Regions from separate parts of the Rhodococcus sp. OS5 genome, predicted to be linked through region 1. Evidence: riboswitches for the same ligand, from Rfam matches in the RefSeq annotation. Region 1 holds a riboswitch; each other region holds the start of a gene.

Region 1 (2,258 bases):
GTGGTGACGGACAGTGGAACGCTCGCAGCTCGTCAGGTCGTGATCGCGGCCGGTGCGTGGACTGCGGACCTGATCGCAGACAGCGGTCTCGGCTCCGAGATCGTATTGCCGACACTGCGCACGACACAGGAACAACCAGCACACTTCGCACCGCTCGATCCCGGAGTCGAGTGGCCGAGTTTCGTTCACCACACCGGCGCAGAATTGGAGACCGCGGGGATCTACGGGCTTGGTTCCGAGGACGGGATCAAGATCGGCGAACACGCGACCGGGCCGGTGGTGACTCCGCAGACCCGTGACTACACCCCTGACGTCGACGGAGAGCGGCGATTGGCCCAGTACGCCGAGTCGTGGTTGCCCGGTGTCGATTCCACCCGTGTCGAGTCGCTCACCTGCCAAGTACACGAGCACGCCGGACAGTAACTTCGTCATCGACCGAGTCGGCGCCGTCACAGTGGCGGCGGGGTTCTCGGGGCATGGGTTCAAGTTCGGTCCGGCCTTGGGTGAACTTGTGGCGGACCTCGTCGACGGAACCACCCTCGCTCCGGAAGTTTTCAGGCTGGGGGAGCGTTGACCAGATTCATGGAGGAAAGTGTTGTGGCACTGGAGCTCGGAACTCGGCAGCTCGAGGGTATCGGAGCGGTAGAGGTCTATTCGGTATCGCAGGACGATCCCCTGGCAGCTCCACTGATCGCAGAGTTGGCACTCGAATACAGTTCGCGTTACGGCGGGACTCGCGAAGCGATGCTCGAGGATCTCACGACGTATCCGGCAGAAGAATTTGCCTATCCGCAGGGTGCGCTTCTGGTGCTCACCCACGACGGTCTGCCGATCGCCGGCGGTGCGTTTCGTCAATTCGATTCCACCACTGCCGAACTGAAGAGAATCTGGACATCGGTCGACTATCGGAAGCGCGGCCTCGGCAAGGCCGTCGTTCGCGAGTTGGAACGAGAGATCGAACTTCGTGGATACAACCGTGTGTTTCTCACGACGGGTCCTCGGCAGCCGGAGGCCGTCGCGCTGTATCTGTCCAGTGGATACACACCGCTTTACGACGCTTCACTCTCGCCCGAAGAGGTGGGCATCCACCCGTTCGAGAAACAACTTCGGGTCCTCGAAAATGTGACTCGAGCAGCAATTCCTACCGACCGGGTTGACAACACCCGGGTTTGACCTCGTACACTTGCGAACGACCATCCAGAGCGACCGAGAGACCTGGCTCATTGAAGTCGCAGCAACCCCCCGAGTGATCGGGTGCGGGTGCTACCGCCAGGACCGATGGAGGAACACGAAATGAAGGCAGTCGAAGGCGGTTTCGATACCGCCTGGTCGCGTCGTCACGTAGACCTGTGCCGCACCGCGGGATCTTTCTGTACCAACTGACCTCGGTCAGTCATTCACACTCAGGCGAGTCGTCGACAAGTCTGTTTTCTCTTCTCTCACAAGTGATTCGTGCTCGATCGCCTTTTCGTCTCAGGCGACGGGTGCGCTCTTCGGCATGCCTCTTTAGGAGTTCTTGGTGTCTTCGCCCTCATTCGGTGCCCGCAAACGCGCGACCGTAATCGCCGGTATCGGTGCTGTCTCGGTTCTCGGCACCGTCCTCGCCGGCTGCAGCAGCGGGAGTGACAGTGCTGCCGACGCAGGCCCCGCCCAGTCCGGCGGAACCCTTCGCTACGGTCTGTCGCAGGCGCCGACGTGCGCCGATCCGGCCCAGGCCGGCAGTAACCAGACCGTGTATGTCACTCGGACAGTGGTGGATTCGCTTACCGATCAAAATCCCGACACCGGAGAGATCACCCCGTGGCTCGCCAAGAGCTGGGAGATCAGCCCCGACGCCGCTAGCTTCACGTTCGTCCTTCGCGACGACGCCACCTTCAGTGACGGCACACCGGTGACGGCGGATTCGGTGAAGAAGACCTTCGACTCGGTCAAGAACCTGGGACCGAACGCGTCGTTGGCGAAGAGTTACCTGTCCTCGTACACCGGTACCGACGTCGTAGATGCTCACACGGCGAAGATCAATTTCTCCGGACCCAATGTTCAGTTCCTGCAAGCAACTTCGACGCCACAGCTCGGAATCCTCGCCGATTCCACCACCGCGCTGGCATCCGAGCAGCGCTGCCCCGGTGCAGCGGTGATCGCCTCCGGACCGTTCGTGTACACCGACTGGCAGCAGGACAAGAGCGTCAAGATCGCCAAGCGTGCGGGATACAACTGGGCCTCGGATGCGGTCGCGCATCAGGGCGAGGCGTACCTCG
Region 2 (2,258 bases), 910 kb from region 1:
CCGTGGCAGTTCAGCGTGGATCTTCGTGATCTTCTCTCGAATTCGCGGGCGGTGATGGCCGACGCAGTACTGCGGGCGACACACGCGGGCCAACGAGCCGGAGGAAGCGTCGAGAATCTTCTGTCGGTGCTACTGAACACCTTTCAGCGTTCATTCTTTCTCCTGGACACGTCCGGACGTCCGATGACCGGCGCCGACCTGTTGTCAGACGCTGATCGAGCAGCTGCCGGTATGTTGTCGGGTCGCGGGGCGCCCACCACGGTCGAATTGGGCTCCGGCGGGGTCCTGATTGCGTGCCCGGTGATGTCCGGCGCAGCCCGAGAGCCCTGGCTGGCGGTGCTGCTCCCGGTGCGTCAAAGCGTCGAAGAGGCTTCTCTCTCAGTGGTTCTCGACGTGGCCTCGTTGGCTGCCGGGCACCGACTGGCCGTTGCGCGCATGGTCGACGAGCGTGAAGCGCGCCGGCGTAGCGCGTTGCTCGGTGAACTGATCGACACGTCAGCAGACGCCACACCCGGACTGCTCCGGCGCGCACTCGACGCGGGTTGGATGCTGGACGGATGGCACATCGGCATCAAAGTCCTGGCGGTCGGTGAGGTCGACCTGGTGGCAAGACGCAGCGAGGTTGCAGATGCTCTCGCTGCCGAGGGAATCGACGCCAATGTCGTGGAACAGGCTGACGGCTGGGCGGCGTGGACGACTCTGCCAGGTGAGCCGCGACCGGAGGCGATCACCAGGATCGCCGAGTGCATCCGTGCAGCTCAGGCCAGGTTGGAACCCACGATGGAGACCTGGGTAGGTGTGGGACGCGCACACGACGGTCCGGCCGGAATCGGTTCGTCCCTGTCGGAGGCCGGGGATGCCGCTCGGCTCGCCGGTGCCCGATCTCAAACAGGTCGATTCCTGCACGTGGACCGCCTCGGGCTGGCGCAGTTGCTGCTGGCGTGGACGCGAACCGACACCTTCCAGCCTGCGGCCGCAGCATTGCTCGCACCGCTACGCGATTCCAATGGAGAGTTGCTCGAGACTCTGTCGACGTACCTCGACGAAGAATCGTCTCTGGCTCACACCGCAACCCGAATGGGGTTGCACCGCAACACCGTATCGAGTCGGATCGATAGAATTCAGCGCCTTCTCTCGGTGGATCTCGCAGATCCGGAAACGAGACTCGCGCTCCACCTTGCTTGCCGGACCATCGCGCCCTGACGGAGATCTTCGCGGCTTCGTCTTGACAAGCACGGGAGGTTCCTGCCATCCTCGTTGCCAGGTCACGAGTACCAGTGTTCAGCCCCGGCTTGCTGGTCGGCAACCCTCCTCCGCGGTGGGGTGCTCCGGGTGACGACCCGGCTGCGTTCGAAAACGAATGCGGCAAGCGCGGACTCTTCCGGGGCCATCTCCCGACGAACGAGTCCTTGAACGTGAGGATTGTCTTCGATGACTGCTGTATTGAGTGCCGACACCTGCTGCACCACCGCGATTGCCAAGGTTTCGGGTGCCGACCTGCAGGTTCCATTGGTTCAGGGTGGCGAATGCTCCTACGCCAACTTCGACTACGCCGCGAGTGCGCCGGCATTGGCCCAGGTCACCGACCGTATCGCCGAGTTGCTGCCGACATACGCCAGCGTCCACCGCGGTGCCGGCTACGCGTCCCGGATCTCCACGCTCACCTACGAGAACGCTCGTGAATCCGTTGCTCGTTTCGTGAACTGTGCCGACGATCAGGTTGTCGTCTTCACCCGGAACACCACCGATTCGCTGAACCTGCTTGCGCAGTGCGTCCCCGGCAGCACCGTCGTCCTCGACGTCGAGCATCACGCAAACCTGTTGCCGTGGAACGACGCTCGTATCGTCACCGCCGCAGACACCATCGAAGAAACGATCGAGCGTCTGATCGGTGAACTGTGCACCAAGCCTGCCGCGCTGCTCGCAATCACCGGGGCCTCCAACGTGACCGGTGAGATCCTGCCGATTGCACGTTTGGCTGACATCGCTCACCGTTGCGGCGCACGTATCCTCGTCGACGCTGCTCAGTTGGCTCCCCACCGTCGCATCGACCTGCAGGAATGCGGCGTCGACTACGTAGCGTTCTCGGGCCACAAGCTGTACGCGCCCTTCGGCGCCGGCGTTCTCGTCGGCCGCCGTGACTGGCTCGACGAAGCTCAGCCGTACCTCGCCGGCGGCGGCGCCGTGCGTGAGGTGACCATCGAATCCACCGAGTGGGCTTGCGCGCCCGCACGCCACGAGGCGGGTTCCCCCAACGT
Region 3 (2,258 bases), 610 kb from region 1:
CACGTTCGAACCATGGCGAGGAGGGAAGTCCCGCGTAGGAAACGGAGGCGACCTCGACGTGACCGTCGAGGAATTCGGCGACCTTCTGTGCATTGGATACGTGGCGCTCGATGCGCAGGCTCAAGGTTTCGATACCCTGCGCGATGAGGAACGCGTTGAACGGCGCCACGGCGGAACCGAGATCGCGCAGCAGTTGGACGCGGGCCTTGAGTGCGAACGCCGGCGCGCCGAGGTCCGCGAAGGTGACGCCGTGGTAGCTGGGATCAGGCGTCGTGAAGTTCGTGTGGCGACCCTGCGTCCAGTCGAAAGTGCCACCGTCGACGATGACGCCGGCGATCGCGGTGCCGTGTCCACCAAGGTATTTGGTGGCGGAGTGAACGACGATGTCGGCGCCGTGTTCGAGTGGGCGAAGCAGGTACGGCGTCGCGACTGTGTTGTCCACGATCAACGGAAGACCGTTCTCGTGGGCCAGTGACGAGATACCGGGTAGGTCGAGGATGTGGTTCTTCGGATTGGCGATCGTTTCGCCGTAGAACGCCTTCGTATTCGGGCGAATGGCTTCGCGCCACTGCTCGAGATTGTCGGGATCCTCGACGAACGTGACTTCGATACCCAGCTTGCGAAGGGTGTAGTGCAGGAGGTTGTACGTGCCGCCGTACAGGTACGGGCTGGAGACGATGTGGTCGCCGGCCTCGGCGATGTTGAGGATCGCGATGGTCTCGGCGGCCTGACCCGAGGAGAGGAGGAGTGCGGCGACTCCGCCTTCGAGGGCAGCGATGCGCTGCTCGACGGCGTCCTGTGTGGGATTCATGATCCGCGTGTAGATGTTGCCCGGCTCGGCGAGGCCGAACAGTGCAGCAGCGTGATCGGTGCTGTCGAAGACGTAGCTGGTGGTCTGGTAGATCGGCAGAGCGCGCGCATTGGTGGCGGTGTCCGCTGTTTGTCCGGCGTGCACCTGCTTGGTCTCGAACGACCAGTTCGCGGTCGGATCCGAAGTTGCTGCGGCGTCGGCTGTGTTGTCGGTCATGATTTGTTCACTCCAGTGGTCTGACGGATAGATGTCGGACGGGGGCGAATGATCGCCGCCCCGTGCTGGGGTCTATCTACAAGTGCGACACATACTGAAATACCTCCGTGGGGCTCGGCCCGGTCTGGGGTCCGTCCCTGTCGGACCCGCGCTTGTCACCCGAATTGCGGTGGAACTGCGCGAGCAGATCCACGTCGGGAAACCTGGTCATCACCCGGGGCACCCCACCGCGGTTGGAGGGTTGCCGTCCAGCGAGCCGGGGCTTGACGCTGGCACTCATGACCAAGTCGGATTCTACCGGGAAGTGAGCGCAGTCCTGACACGGGGCGAAATGTGAGCCGCAACCGCACGCGAGGCAGAGCGACGCAGCCCACTAGCAGGCAAAAGTTACTCGCGAGTAGAGACCGATGAGTGGACCTGCCGGTTGCGGCCTCACGGGTTAGCAGTACGCTTGTCTTGTTTGGGACTCATCTCCCGAGATCAGTCCACACCGTCTAGGTTTGATAATCGAACCGTTCGCGGACCCACTCACAAAGTGTGACCGCAACCGTGTAACCAGGGAAACTTCCTAGGAGGACGCGAAGCACCCATGTCCAAAATCAAGGTTGAGGGCACCGTCGTCGAACTCGACGGCGATGAGATGACGCGCATTATCTGGCAGTTCATCAAAGACAAGTTGATCCATCCGTATCTCGATGTGAACCTCGAGTACTACGACCTCGGTATCGAGTACCGCGACGAGACCGACGACCAGGTCACCATCGACGCAGCGCACGCGATCCAGAAGCACGGCGTCGGCGTCAAATGCGCCACGATCACGCCGGACGAGGCACGTGTCGAGGAATTCGGTCTCAAGAAGATGTGGCGTTCCCCGAACGGAACGATCCGCAACATTCTCGGCGGCACGATCTTCCGCGCACCGATCATCATCTCCAACGTTCCGCGACTCGTTCCGGGCTGGACCAAGCCGATCATCATCGGCCGTCACGCATTCGGCGACCAGTACCGCGCCACAGACTTCAAGGTCCCCGGCCCCGGCAAGGTGATGATCACCTACACGCCTGAGGACGGCAGCGCACCGATCGAGCACGAACTGGTCAACTTCCCCGAAGAGGGCGGCGTCGTCCAGGGGCAGTACAACTTCACCACGTCCATCCGTGACTTCGCTCGCGCGTCGCTCACCTACGGACTGCAGCAGAACTACCCGGTGTACCTGTCCACCAAGAACACC

The links. Region 1 has a riboswitch for S-adenosylmethionine ahead of ACVZUB_RS07280 (putative leader peptide). Riboswitches for the same ligand answer to the same signal wherever they lie in the genome.
Region 2: linked by a shared signal. The riboswitch ahead of ACVZUB_RS03010 (aminotransferase class V-fold PLP-dependent enzyme) and the one ahead of ACVZUB_RS07280 (putative leader peptide) in region 1 are both predicted to bind S-adenosylmethionine.
Region 3: linked by a shared signal. The riboswitch ahead of ACVZUB_RS09990 (bifunctional o-acetylhomoserine/o-acetylserine sulfhydrylase) and the one ahead of ACVZUB_RS07280 (putative leader peptide) in region 1 are both predicted to bind S-adenosylmethionine.

Annotation. Positions count from the first base shown of each region.
Region 1 covers NZ_CM166368.1:1,552,390-1,554,647, forward strand. Annotated here, with positions in the region: partial or broken gene ACVZUB_RS07270 (FAD-dependent oxidoreductase) at 1-574, shown strand, start outside; gene ACVZUB_RS07275 (GNAT family N-acetyltransferase) at 583-1,173, shown strand; SAM riboswitch class I at 1,191-1,285, shown strand; gene ACVZUB_RS07280 (putative leader peptide) at 1,294-1,383, shown strand; gene ACVZUB_RS07285 (ABC transporter substrate-binding protein) at 1,520-2,258, shown strand, end outside.
Region 2 covers NZ_CM166368.1:643,197-645,454, forward strand. Annotated here, with positions in the region: gene ACVZUB_RS03005 (PucR family transcriptional regulator) at 1-1,203, shown strand, start outside; SAM riboswitch class IV at 1,264-1,378, shown strand; gene ACVZUB_RS03010 (aminotransferase class V-fold PLP-dependent enzyme) at 1,432-2,258, shown strand, end outside.
Region 3 covers NZ_CM166368.1:2,159,215-2,161,472, forward strand. Annotated here, with positions in the region: gene ACVZUB_RS09990 (bifunctional o-acetylhomoserine/o-acetylserine sulfhydrylase) at 1-1,027, opposite strand, end outside; SAM riboswitch class IV at 1,171-1,311, opposite strand; gene ACVZUB_RS09995 (NADP-dependent isocitrate dehydrogenase) at 1,617-2,258, shown strand, end outside.